One region of the Paenibacillus sp. CECT 9249 genome, then DNA from elsewhere that is predicted to be linked to it. Evidence: predicted binding sites of a transcription regulator. Region 1 holds the regulator's gene; the other holds the start of a gene.
What was found. Region 1 encodes CtsR, which represses protease genes until heat stress. Its sites were predicted from a motif close to ATGGTCAATAAAGGTCAAACA; they were not measured.
Positions count from the first base shown of each region.

Region 1 (6,274 bases):
CTATAAAGGTTGGTTCATTCAGTTTTATAGCGTCGTATCGACGATTTTGATCTATTATTTGCCGAAGATGCTCAAGGCGTTGGAACGGGCGAAGATCCCCCGCTGGTTATGGCGCAGCTTCTATCCGGCCCATCTGGCGATTCTGGCTATTGTTCAAGCCTTGACGTAGCGAGGCGCAAGAGAATCGCCCGCCATATAAAAACTGCGACTCGTCTGTGGGTCGCAGTTTTTGCAATAGCATTATGAGTCGAGCTTCTTGATGACCCGGCACGGGTTGCCCGCAGCTACGACGTTGGAAGGGATATCCTTCGTTACGACGCTTCCCGATCCGATCACGACATTGTCGCCGATCGTTACGCCGGGATTAATGATCGAGCCCCCGCCGATCCATACATTATCGCCGATCGTAACCGGCTTGCCGTATTCGAGTCCGGTATTCCGCGTTTCCGCGTCAAGCGGATGGCCCGCGGTGTAAATATGGATGCCCGGCGCCAGAAAAGCGTTCTTTCCGATTCGCACTTCGTTTACATCCAAAATAACGCAATCGAAATTGGCGTAAAAATTGTCCCCGACATGGATATTGTATCCGTAATCGCATCGGAAGTTCGGTTCGATATAAATGGAGTCGCCGGTCGAGCCGAACAGTTCTTTTAAGATCCGGGTACGCTCCTCCGTCTCCGTTTCCACTGTCGAATTAAACAATCTTGTCAATCTTCTGGCTCGCTGTCTTTCTTCGGTCAATTCGGGATCGAAACCGTAATACAGCTCGCCCGCCAGCATTTTCTCCTTTTCCGTTCTCTCCATGGTTTCCTATAGCTCCTTTCTTGTATCGTCGCTTCATAGAACTAACACTTATCTTACTTGAAACTCGCGCTACAATTCAATTCGGATCCGTTCTCCGCTCCGGATGATTCACCCAACATGAAATTGACGATTTACAACGAGAAATAAATGTGCTACATTTAACTCAATGTTATATATTCAACGTTGACTATAAAAGACGAGAGGTGATACTGTGACGCGTCTCATGGTTTTGGGACTCCTCATGAAAGGTCCGATGTCAGGTTACGATATGCAGCAACTATTGCAACTGTCCAAAACCGATGCCTGGGCGGGCGTACTGCCTGGTTCGATTTATCATGCGTTGAAAAAGATGGATAAAGAAGGATTGGTTACAGTCGATTCGGTTGAACAAACCGGGCATCGCACGAAGGCGATCTACCGGATTACGGAGGAGGGGGAGGAGCAGTTTTATCAATTGCTTCAACAATCTTTGGCTTTGCCTTCCGTTATATTTCCTACGACATTCTATACCGCGGTTTCATTCATCGATGCGTTGCCTAAAGACCGAATTATCGCTGCGATCGAGTCGCAGCGGACGGCTCTGCGCAAACAGTACGATGAAATGAAGGCAGGCGAAGAAGAGAAGTCGCAATTCGTGAACTTGACCGAACCGGCGAAAATCATTTTCCGGAACATGTACGATCAATTCGAGATTCAACTGTCCATGCTGGATCAGTTGGAGGCCGCGATTCGCAGCCAACCGGATTAAACAATGAAAGGTGATGATTCAATGAAAGAAAACGATTTGCTCGAAGCGGAACATGTCAGCAAAACATACGGCGGCCGTCCCGTCGTGGACGATGTAGGGCTGCATATCGCAACAGGAGAGATCCTTGGCATCATTGGACCGAACGGCGCCGGCAAATCGACCACAATCGATTTGCTGCTCGGATTGCGCCGGGCGGACAGCGGACGCATCTCGTATTGGCGTAAAGATTATTTGGCGCATGTCGGCGTGCAATTGCAGTCGACCTCATTTTTCCCCGGGCTGAGCTGTTACGACAATTTGCGCTTATTCGCCGCGCTGTACAAAAAACGGCTTAGCCGGCCTGAAACGATGCAACTGTTGCGATTATGCGGACTGGAAGAAGCGGCCCGGACGGAAGCTTCCCGTCTATCGGGCGGGCAGCAGAAACGGCTGGCGATCGCGATAGCCACCGTACACGATCCCCGTCTCGTATTTCTCGACGAGCCGACCTCCGCGCTGGATCCGCGCGCGCGAATCGAAATCCACTCGGTGATCCGCCAGTTGGCCGCCAAAGGAACGTCGATTATATTGACTTCGCACGATATGGAAGAGGTGCACCAGTTGGCGGACCGGGTCATGATGATCGACCGCGGACGCGTTATCGCGGAAGGTACGCCGCATGAACTTTGCGAACGCTTTAACGCGGCACGTTTGGAAGAAGTGTATTTGCAACTCACGGCGAAGGAGGCCGATGTCTCATGATTTCAACCGTTATACGGGCAATGTTCGTCTCATCGCTGAAAGATAAAATATCTCTCTTCTATGCCGTACTTTTTCCTTTGGCGCTGCTGATCGGGCTTGGACTTTATTTCGATACGCCGGAATACCGGTTCCGGCTGTTGACCGGCGTCGTCGTCTTGAGCTCCTTATTCTGGAGCGTCCAAGGCATCGCCTTTCAAGTTCATTGGCAGCGAAACCGGGGCGTTTATAAGCTTTTGAAGCTGACTCCTTTTCCGACCGTTTCCTTTATATTGACGATGGTTTTGGTTCGAACCGCTTTGGGGGTAGCGATCAACGGAATCGTCATGTTGGCCGGCATGATCGGTTTCGGCATTGCGATGCCGTTGGGCGGAATCGTTCCTTTTCTGCTTATCTTAACGCTCGGCATGTTATGTTTTACTGCGATGGGATTTCTGTTATCCAATCTCGCCCGGAACGAAGCGCAAATTAACATGATTTCCAACCTCATTTATATCCCGATGCTGTTCGGTACCGAAACCTTCTACAGCTTGCAGCATGCGCCGCAATGGATTGCGACGGCGGGCAATCTTTTTCCGTTGACCTATATGGTTCAAGGATTAAGGTCGTCGTTTGCGGGATGGAACGGGACCGCGTTCTACATGCTCATTGTCGCTGCCTTTACCGTCGGCTTGCTGGCGCTCGCCGCGCTCACGTTCCGCTGGGACGCGGAACAGTCGATCGCGCAGCGGAAACTTCCGGCATAATCCGGGCTGCTAAATCAAACAGCGAATGAATAAGCCGATTTCTTGACGGAATCGGCTTTTGTATATTTTTCGGCAAAACCGTAAAACTAATAGTAAAAGACTTCTTCCGCCATCGACAATTCAAACCTCTTGGCAAATTGAAAATTTGTGCTATAATATTGTTAAAGTCAAAGAAAGTCAAAGTCAACGATCGATGCAATGAATTATAGTGGGGGATGAATGAATGCGTAATGTCTCTGATATTATAGAACAATATCTGAAGCATATTTTGCATGAAAGTCCTGAAGGCGCGGTGGAAATTCAGCGCAATGAACTGGCCGATAAATTTTCGTGCGTCCCGTCGCAAATCAATTACGTAATTAGCACCCGCTTTACGTTCGAGAAAGGTTATATTGTCGAAAGCAAACGGGGCGGCGGAGGCTATATCCGGATTCAACGAATCGAATTGCCGTCGCATCAGGCGATTCATGGGCATCTCAGCCGCACCATCGGCGACAGCATGGAACAGACGGCGGCCGAAGGGCTCATTTATCAATTGGAAGAAGCCCGCGTCATTACCCGCAGAGAAGCCAACATGCTGCGAGCCGCCGTTTCCAGGGACGTTCTCAAACTTAAATTGCCTTATCGCGATGAAGTTCGCGCCAAATTGCTAAAGGCGATGCTTATCTCTTTGCTGGGCAAATAAGAATAACGCACCCATTTTCCTCACGGCATCGGGGCTGGAAAAACGCGAGTCAAAGGAGGTCCGAAGGATGATCTGTCAAGAATGCGGAAAGAAAAACGCCACATTGCATTTTACGAAAATCGTCAACGGAGAGAAAACGGAATTCCATATTTGCGAATCGTGCGCACGCGAGAAAGGGGAGATGATCCCCGGCACGGCAAACGGTTTTTCCATTCACAGCTTATTGTCCGGGCTGCTCGATTTCGATCCGGCAGGCAAAGGCGCGTCGTTAGCCCAAAAGCCGCAAACGATCCGTTGCGACGAATGCGGCCTAACCTATACGCAATTCAGCAAAATCGGCCGCTTCGGCTGCAGTTCGTGCTACAAGCACTTTGGCGAGCGACTCGAACCGTTGTTCAAGCGGGTGCACGGCAATACGAAGCATATCGGCAAAATTCCGAAACGCCGCGGCGGTACCATTCATTACAAACGCGAGCTGGATGAGCTGAAAAAAGAACTGCAGTATCGCATCATTCATGAGGAATTCGAGCAGGCGGCGCAAATTCGCGACCAAATCCGGGAGATCGAAAGGAAAATGTCCGGGGACGGTTAAAGGGATTCAACGCTTAAGGAGGGATATGCGATGTCAAAACGTCAATTCACCGAGCATGCGCTAAGCGACTGGATGAAAGGAAACGGTCCCGATTCCGAGATTGTCATCAGCAGCAGGATTCGGATCGCCCGCAACCTGGAATCCTTCCCCTTCCCGATGCTCGCGACGAACCAGCAGTCGAAGGAAATTCTAGATACGTTGTCTAATGTATTAAATACGGATGAATTGAAATCGATAGGACATTTTGAGAAAATATTGTTGAACGACTTGGACGAATTGGAAAAAAGCGTGCTGGTGGAAAAGCATTTGATCAGCCCAAGCTTGGCGAATGAATCGCGCAACGGCGCGGTTATCCTAAGCGAAAACGAATCGATCAGCATTATGATTAACGAAGAGGACCATTTGCGCATTCAATGTTTGTATCCGGGATTTCAGATTCGCGAAGCTTGGGAGCTGGCCGGCAAAATCGACGATATATTCGAAGCGCATGTCGATTTTGCGTTTGACGAAGACAGAGGATTTCTTACCAGCTGTCCGACGAATGTGGGCACAGGCATCCGCGCTTCCGTCATGATGCACTTGCCGGCGCTTGTCCTGACGCAGCAAATGAACCGGATCTTGCCGGCCATTACGCAAGTCGGCCTGGCAGTTCGAGGCTTGTATGGCGAAGGCAGCGAAGCTGTCGGCAATTTGTTTCAAATCTCCAATCAAATTACGCTTGGCCAATCGGAATCCGAAATTATCGATAACTTGTACAGCGTAGCGCGGCAAATTATCGAGCACGAGAAAGCGGCACGGCAGAAGCTGATGGCCGAATCCCGCACCCGCCTGACCGACCGGATCCGCAGATCGTACGGGATTCTGTCTTACGCGGAAGTGATGGATTCCAAAGAAGCGATGCAGCGCTTGTCGGACGTAAGGCTCGGGATCGATCTCGGGTTGGTCGACAACGTGTCCGAGCATGTAATGAATGAATTGATTGTCATGACGCAACCGGGATTTTTACAGCAGTTTTTCGATGTGAAATTAAGCGCCGAGGATCGGGACGCGCATCGCGCCAAACTGATCCGAGACAAACTCAATCAACATTAATCCCATCCAAAGCTGGGGGAATTTACGGAGGTGTATCGATATGATGTTTGGCAGATTTACGGAACGGGCGCAAAAAGTGTTGGCATTGGCTCAGGAAGAAGCCGTTCGATTGGGACATAACAATATCGGAACGGAGCATATATTGCTAGGGCTTATTCGCGAAGGCGAAGGAATCGCCGCGAAAGCGCTGATCGCATTGGGGCTTGGGCTCGAAAAAATTCAAGACGAGGTCGAATCGCTGATCGGCCGCGGACAGGAGCAGCCAAGCAACATCGCTTATACGCCGCGCGCGAAGAAAGTCATCGAGCTATCCATGGATGAGGCGCGTAAGCTGGGACATACTTACGTCGGGACCGAACATATATTGCTCGGCTTGATTCGCGAAGGCGAAGGCGTTGCCGCCCGCGTGCTGAACAATTTGGGCGTCAGCTTGAACAAGGCGCGCCAGCAAGTGCTGCAGCTGCTCGGCAGCAGCGAAGCGGTATCGAGCCATCACGGCACGCAAGCGAACGTAAGCACGCCGACGCTCGACAGCTTGGCCCGCGACTTGACGGCGATTGCCAAGGAAGGCAATCTGGACCCGGTCATCGGGCGCAGCAAAGAAATCGAGCGCGTGATTCAAGTGTTGAGCCGCAGAACGAAGAACAATCCTGTTCTGATCGGCGAGCCGGGGGTCGGGAAAACGGCGATCGCCGAAGGGCTCGCCCAGAAAATTATCAATAACGAAATTCCGGAAACGCTGCGCGACAAGCGGGTGATGACGCTCGATATGGGCTCCGTCGTCGCCGGCACGAAATACCGGGGCGAATTCGAAGACCGCTTGAAAAAAATAATGGATGAAATTCGCCAAGCGGGCAACATCGTTCTGT
Region 1 is NZ_CAKKLI010000022.1:74,865-81,138, reverse strand. Features, by position in the region: partial or broken gene LQ229_RS16245 (TraX family protein) at 1-169, shown strand, start outside; gene LQ229_RS16240 (sugar O-acetyltransferase) at 241-804, opposite strand; gene LQ229_RS16235 (PadR family transcriptional regulator) at 1,028-1,552, shown strand; gene LQ229_RS16230 (ABC transporter ATP-binding protein) at 1,574-2,293, shown strand; gene LQ229_RS16225 (ABC transporter permease) at 2,290-3,036, shown strand; gene LQ229_RS16220 (CtsR family transcriptional regulator) at 3,260-3,721, shown strand; gene LQ229_RS16215 (UvrB/UvrC motif-containing protein) at 3,789-4,313, shown strand; gene LQ229_RS16210 (protein arginine kinase) at 4,344-5,405, shown strand; gene clpC (ATP-dependent protease ATP-binding subunit ClpC) at 5,446-6,274, shown strand, end outside.

Region 2 (6,274 bases), on a different contig from region 1:
CTTGTCGTTAAGCGCTACAACGCCCGGGAGCGCTTTGCCTTCCATAAATTCGAGGGAAGCGCCGCCGCCCGTGGAGATGTGGTCCATTTTGTCGGCAAGTTTGAATTTCTCCGCCGCCGCCGCCGAATCGCCGCCGCCGATGATCGTATAACCGGCCGTGTCGGCGCAAGCCTGCGCTACCGCGCGCGTCCCATGCGAGAACGGTTCGATTTCGAATACGCCCATCGGGCCGTTCCATACGATCAGCTTGGAGTTTTTAATCACTTCCGCATATTGCTCGCGCGTTTTCGGTCCGATATCGATGCCTTCCCAATCGGCCGGAATATCGTCGATATCAACGATCTTCGTATTCGCGTCCGCGCTGAAATCGTCGGAAATGACAATATCGACCGGAAGCATGAAGTTTTTGCCGAGCTGTTTCGCCTTCTCGATAAAGCCGAGCGCCATATCCAGCTTCTCGTTGTCGCACAACGATTGGCCGATTTCATAGCCTTGCGCCTTCATAAACGTATAGGACAATCCTCCGCCGATCAATACGTTGTCGGCAATCTCCAACATCTTGTTGATCACGTCGATTTTGTCCTTCACTTTCGAACCGCCGATAATCGCCGTGAACGGACGTTCCGGATCGGACAACGCCTTGCCGAGTACGGAAAGCTCTTTCTCCATCAACAGACCGGATACGGCCGGCAAGTGATGCGCGATGCCTTCCGTCGAAGCATGGGCCCGGTGCGCGGCGCCGAAGGCGTCGTTTACGAACAAATCGGCAAGTTCAGCGAACGATTTCGCCAATTCCGGATCGTTCTTCTCTTCGCCGGGATAGAAACGTACGTTTTCGAGCAGCAATACGTCTCCGTCTTTCATGTCCGCGATTTTCCCTTTCACCGCGTCGCCAACCGCTTCATCCGCTTTCGCAACCGGTTTGCCGAGCAGTTCGGACAAACGTTCCGCCGCCGGCGTAAGGCGCATCGACTCGACCACCTGTCCTTTCGGACGTCCCAAGTGGCTTGCCAAAATGACTTTCGCGCCTTTTTCAATCAAATATCGAACGGTCGGCAGCGTCTCGCGAATCCGCGTATCGTCGGTAATTTTTCCGTCTTCCAACGGCACGTTAAAATCGACGCGCACAAATACCCGTTTGCCTGCTACATCTACGTCACGTACACTTTTTTTATTCATGTCCGTCTTCCTCCCGCTTTTGTTCTAGGAAACTAATGATGGCTCGGAACCGACGGAAGAGGAGAGCAAACCGCTTCTCCCCTTCGATCGGAACGATATTCGATTACAGACCTTTTTTCGCGATGTAAATAGCCAGGTCTACGACGCGGTTGGAATAGCCCCACTCATTGTCGTACCAGGAAACGACTTTCACCATGTTGTCGCCGACAACCATCGTCGACAACGCGTCGATCGTCGAGGAAGCAGGATCTCCGTTGTAGTCGCTCGATACGAGCGGCTGTTCGGAATAGTTCAAGATGCCTTTCAAAGGACCGTTGGCAGCTTCTTTCAAAGCGCTGTTTACCGATTCAACCGTTACGTTTTGGCTCAACTCGACAACGAGATCCGTTACGGAAACGTTCGGCGTAGGTACGCGCATTGCCATACCGTTCAATTTGCCTTTCAATTGCGGAAGGACCAAGCTGACCGCTTTCGCAGCGCCCGTAGTGGACGGAATAATGTTCTCCGCAGCGGCGCGCGCACGGCGAAGGTCTTTATGCGGCAGGTCAAGCACGCTTTGGTCGTTCGTGTAGGAGTGAACCGTCGTCATCATGCCTTTCACGATGCCGAATTTCTCATCCAATACTTTCGCGAACGGAGCCAAGCAGTTTGTCGTACAAGAAGCGTTGGAAATGACCGTATGGCTTGCAGGATCGTATTTGTCTTCGTTGACGCCCATAACGATCGTAATGTCTTCGTTCGTAGCAGGGGCGGAGATGATCACTTTTTTCGCGCCGCCTTTCAAGTGAAGCTCGGCTTTTTCTTTCGCCGTGAAAATACCTGTCGATTCAACGACGATTTCAACGCCGTTCGCGCCCCAAGGCAAGTTCTCAGGATTGCGCTCCGCGAATACTTTAACCTCTTTGCCGTTTACGATCAGCTTGCCTTCAGCGGCTTCGACAGTCGCGTTGAGCTTGCCATGAGTCGTATCATATCTCAACAGATGAGCCAGCGTGTTAACGTCGGTCAAATCGTTGATTGCCACGATTTCCAATTCAGGGTTGTTTAACGCCGCGCGGAATACGTTGCGGCCGATGCGTCCAAAACCGTTAATGCCTACTTTAACCATTGATAATTCCTCCTAGAAAAGTATTTTTATATATTCAAGACGAGCCATAGGCACGTCAAGACCACATTGTTACGTTGGTTCAGGGCAGTTATCGCTCGTCTGCGGCTTACGCGTCGCCGCGTTCCGCCCCATCCATATATTTAAGTATTTCATGCGCTGCCGCCTCGTCGGTCACCAAAATATCTTCATGCCCGAACCGCAATACGGCGGCGATCGATCTGCCTTTGCTCTTTCCTCCGGCGATCGCGATCACGACTTCCGTCTTCATGACGTCTTCCAGCCTGAGGCCAAGCGTCGGAGTCCGATGAACGACCCTTCCTTGCGTGTCGAAGTAATATCCGAGCGCTTCCGCGAGCGCCCCTCGCTGCCGGATCGCTTCGACCGTCTTATCGTCCACGCGCCTTCGCCGCGCCATGACGAACGCGTCTCCGATCCCGTGCACCACAATGCGCGCCTGGCGAATCGCCTTCACCACTTCCTGAATGTTCGGCTCTTGGCTAAGAGACTGGTAGGCTTCTTCGCTCATCTGATCGGGCACGTGCAGCAGCCGGTATTGCGCGCCTGTCCGCTTCGCCATTGTCGATGCGATCGTATTGGCTTGGTAATCCAAGCTCTCGCCCAACCCGCCGCGGGCCGGCACGAACCAGTTGCCTTTGAGCGGCGTCGATGTCGTAAGTTGCTCCGCCATTTGCGCGAGCGTCGAACCGCCGGTTACGGCGATGACATCGTCCTTCGTCATCACTTTGCGCAGCGCCCTGCAGCCTGCCCGTCCCAATTCGCGTTTCGTATGGGGTGACGTATCCCAATCGCCGGGAACGATAATGACCTGCTTCAGCCCGAAGTAGTTCCGGATTCTCTCTTCCAGATTCGTGAGTCCGAACAGTTCGCCTACGACCGGTTCGATCTGCTCCAGCAGCCTTCTGCCTGCGTCGCTGATGCGCATGCCGACACTCTCGATTTCGATCAAGCCTTGCGCCTTGAGCAAATCGGTCTCGGCCCGCAGCACCCGCTCGGTCATATCGAGCGAGGCTGCCAGCGTCCGGCGTCCGATGACATCGGACAGCATGATTTGATGCAAGATCGTATACCGTTTCTTCAAAATTTCCATGAGATCAGGAAGAAGTTGCTTTTGTATCTCTAATATTTCCCGCATTTCTCTCACTCCTGCAACTAGTCTTGGCCTGAAAATGTCCCATGTAAACTTTTTAAGTCCCACCTTCATTTTAACCAAAAATCGACTAACTTGCAAGTACGCTATTCATCAGATTTCACTTTAAACCGCCTTTTTATGCACTCTATGTATAAAACGGCAATTTTTCCGATTTGGGAAAAATTATGTGCTTGATTTTCCGCCGTCCATGCCATATAATAGCGATTGTATCGCTTTTTGAACAATATTGAATATGCGCCCGTGGTCCAATGGATATGACGTAGGCCTCCGGAGCCTGAGATCGAGGTTCGATTCCTCGCGGGCGCGCCACTTAACGAATTCGATCAGCTTGCCGCTGATTTTTTTATTTCAATAGTTTGACTATCTTTGACTTTTCGGTTTAAATCCGTTATGATATGGGTAATCTGCTTCACATAACAACTTTTTAAAGGAGGGTTTTCCGTGAGTTTTATACCTATGGTCGTAGAACAAAGCAATCGTGGGGAACGCGCTTATGACATTTATTCCAGATTGTTGAAAGATCGCATCATCTTCCTCGGTACGCAGGTCAACGATGTCGTTGCCAATTCCATTATCGCACAAATGTTGTTTTTGGCGGCGGAGGACCCGGACAAGGATATCCATCTATATATCAACAGCCCGGGCGGGTCGATTACGGCCGGCATGGCCATTTACGACACGATGCAGCATATTAAGCCGGACGTGTCTACCATTTGCGTAGGGATGGCCGCTTCGATGGGAGCGTTTCTGCTGGCAGGCGGAGCGATCGGCAAACGATTGGCGCTGCCGAACAGCGAAGTGATGATTCATCAGCCGCTAGGCGGCGCGGAAGGTCAAGCGACCGATATCGAAATTCGCGCCAAACGCATTATCGCCTTGCGCGACAAGCTGAACCGCATTTTGGCGGAGCGCAGCGGGCAGCCGCTTGAGCGGATCGAGAAGGACACCGACCGCGATTATTTCATGAGCGCTTATGAAGCGAAGGAATACGGCTTGATCGATAAAGTGGTGGAAAAAGTATAAAGCGTTCATAGCAAAACGAAAACCTGGGGCGAATCGCTCCAGGTTTTTTTCGGTCGATTTTCAGCATTAGCTGGAAATGAAACCGTTATTTTTGCCGAATGAACGGCATCGCAACATTTAACGGTATTAGCCGGAGCTAATCTCGAACAGGATCGGCGAATCGGTTGATTCCGGGGGAATTAGCGGTAGTTTTTCCAGCTAAAATGGCTTTGGATAGGATTGCATCGCAAATTAACGGTAGAAATCGAAGCAAAAAAAGAGCCCGCATCGCATGCGAACTCCTCACTTCTAGAACGGAAGCTCCCCCTCCGGCAACTCGGGCAGCAATGCCGAGAACCGGAAATAAAATTCCGGGAAGCCCGCGGCATAGGGCGTATACTCGTACACGTCGAAATATACGACCACTCCTTCGTCCTTCACGTAGAAGGACGGATTGTCGGATATCGTCCGGAAGGCGAATTCATGCCCTTCCTCGTACAAGGCGATCTCTTGCAAGCCCTTCTTCACTACCGCATTGATCGGATCCTTGTAATTCGGGTTCGATTGCAGCAAATCGTTCAGCGTATATACCTTGCCCGTATTCAGATTGATCGTGTAATCGGTCCGTGCCGGGATGCCGTGCGCCCCGCCCTGATAAACGTATGATTGGAACTGTACGCTGACGACGTCATTCCGGTTGTATTTCATACTGTAATCCAGATAGTAGTCGTATTGAAAACCGATATCGTTGAAAGCGCCCTTCGACTCTGCCAGCGCCGCATCGACGAACCGTTCGGCCTCCTTGGCGAACAATTCGTTGATCTGCACCTCGACGTCCCCGCTCTTCAACCCCTTAAGCTGCGGATATTGCACCGTAACGGTAACGTCCTGCGTCTCCTTGTTAATCGAAACATTCGTCCACAGAATATCGTTCTCTCGAATTTTGCTTAGTACGACCGTTTTCGTGTCCGCAATCCAATGGGCCTCATAGCCCATATGCCCTGTCAGCAGCGGAAGCGGCACATACCACTCCCCGCCGATTTGCCGTACCGTGTACCCTTTCGAGAGTTCGTGGCCGTTTACCGTCACATCCGAGCCATCGGCAAGCGCGACAACTTCCCGATTCGGCGCTTTGACGGCAATCGCTTTCGCTTGTGCATCGTAAGACGCCGTTAGACCGAGATCTTCGTTCAAGAAGGATAGCGGAAGCATCGTGACCTGCTCGACCGATAAAGCTTTATGCTTCGAGGCCTCGCCGTCGACATTCAGCCGGAACGATGGGGAAGCCGCTTGTCCCGCCTGCTCCGATTGCATCATTGCCGTTGCCGCCGCCAATGCCGGCGCCGGAGCGGCGATGCCGCCCCAAACCATCAAACAGACTGCTGCCGCCGTACCAACTCGAACTAACGTTTTCATGTCTCTACACCTCTGGATTTGTCATTATTCTCTGCCGCTTTTAATTTCCGTCCAGTAACGGTCGTACACTTGCAACGTTTTGCCTACATCCAACAGCCATTCAGTCCGCTCCAACTCCTCGTCGGACAAGAAGATCATCGGGTTCGATCGATATTCTTCGCTATGCAAATCTTTGGCCTTCTCGTTCGGATCGCTGTATCCGATCGATTCGTAGTTTTTCACGCTTACTTCGGGCTCCAGCATGTAATTGATGAATTTCTCGGCCAATTCTTTGTTTTTCGCGCCTTTCGGAATCGCGTAGTTGTCGGACCAGATCGTGCCGCCTTCCTTCGGAACGACGTAAGCTACATCCGGGTTCTCCGCCTCGATCACGGCCGTATCCCCGGACCATACCATCC
Region 2 is NZ_CAKKLI010000049.1:28,554-34,827, reverse strand. Features, by position in the region: gene LQ229_RS22870 (phosphoglycerate kinase) at 1-1,179, opposite strand, end outside; gene gap (type I glyceraldehyde-3-phosphate dehydrogenase) at 1,283-2,287, opposite strand; gene LQ229_RS22860 (sugar-binding domain-containing protein) at 2,394-3,440, opposite strand; tRNA gene LQ229_RS22855 (tRNA-Arg) at 3,693-3,767, shown strand; gene clpP (ATP-dependent Clp endopeptidase proteolytic subunit ClpP) at 3,900-4,481, shown strand; gene LQ229_RS22845 (DUF4163 domain-containing protein) at 4,770-5,876, opposite strand; gene LQ229_RS22840 (spermidine/putrescine ABC transporter substrate-binding protein) at 5,901-6,274, opposite strand, start outside.
Region 2: clpP (ATP-dependent Clp endopeptidase proteolytic subunit ClpP) is a predicted target of CtsR. The motif match lies at 3,812-3,832, and genes of this name have one in related genera.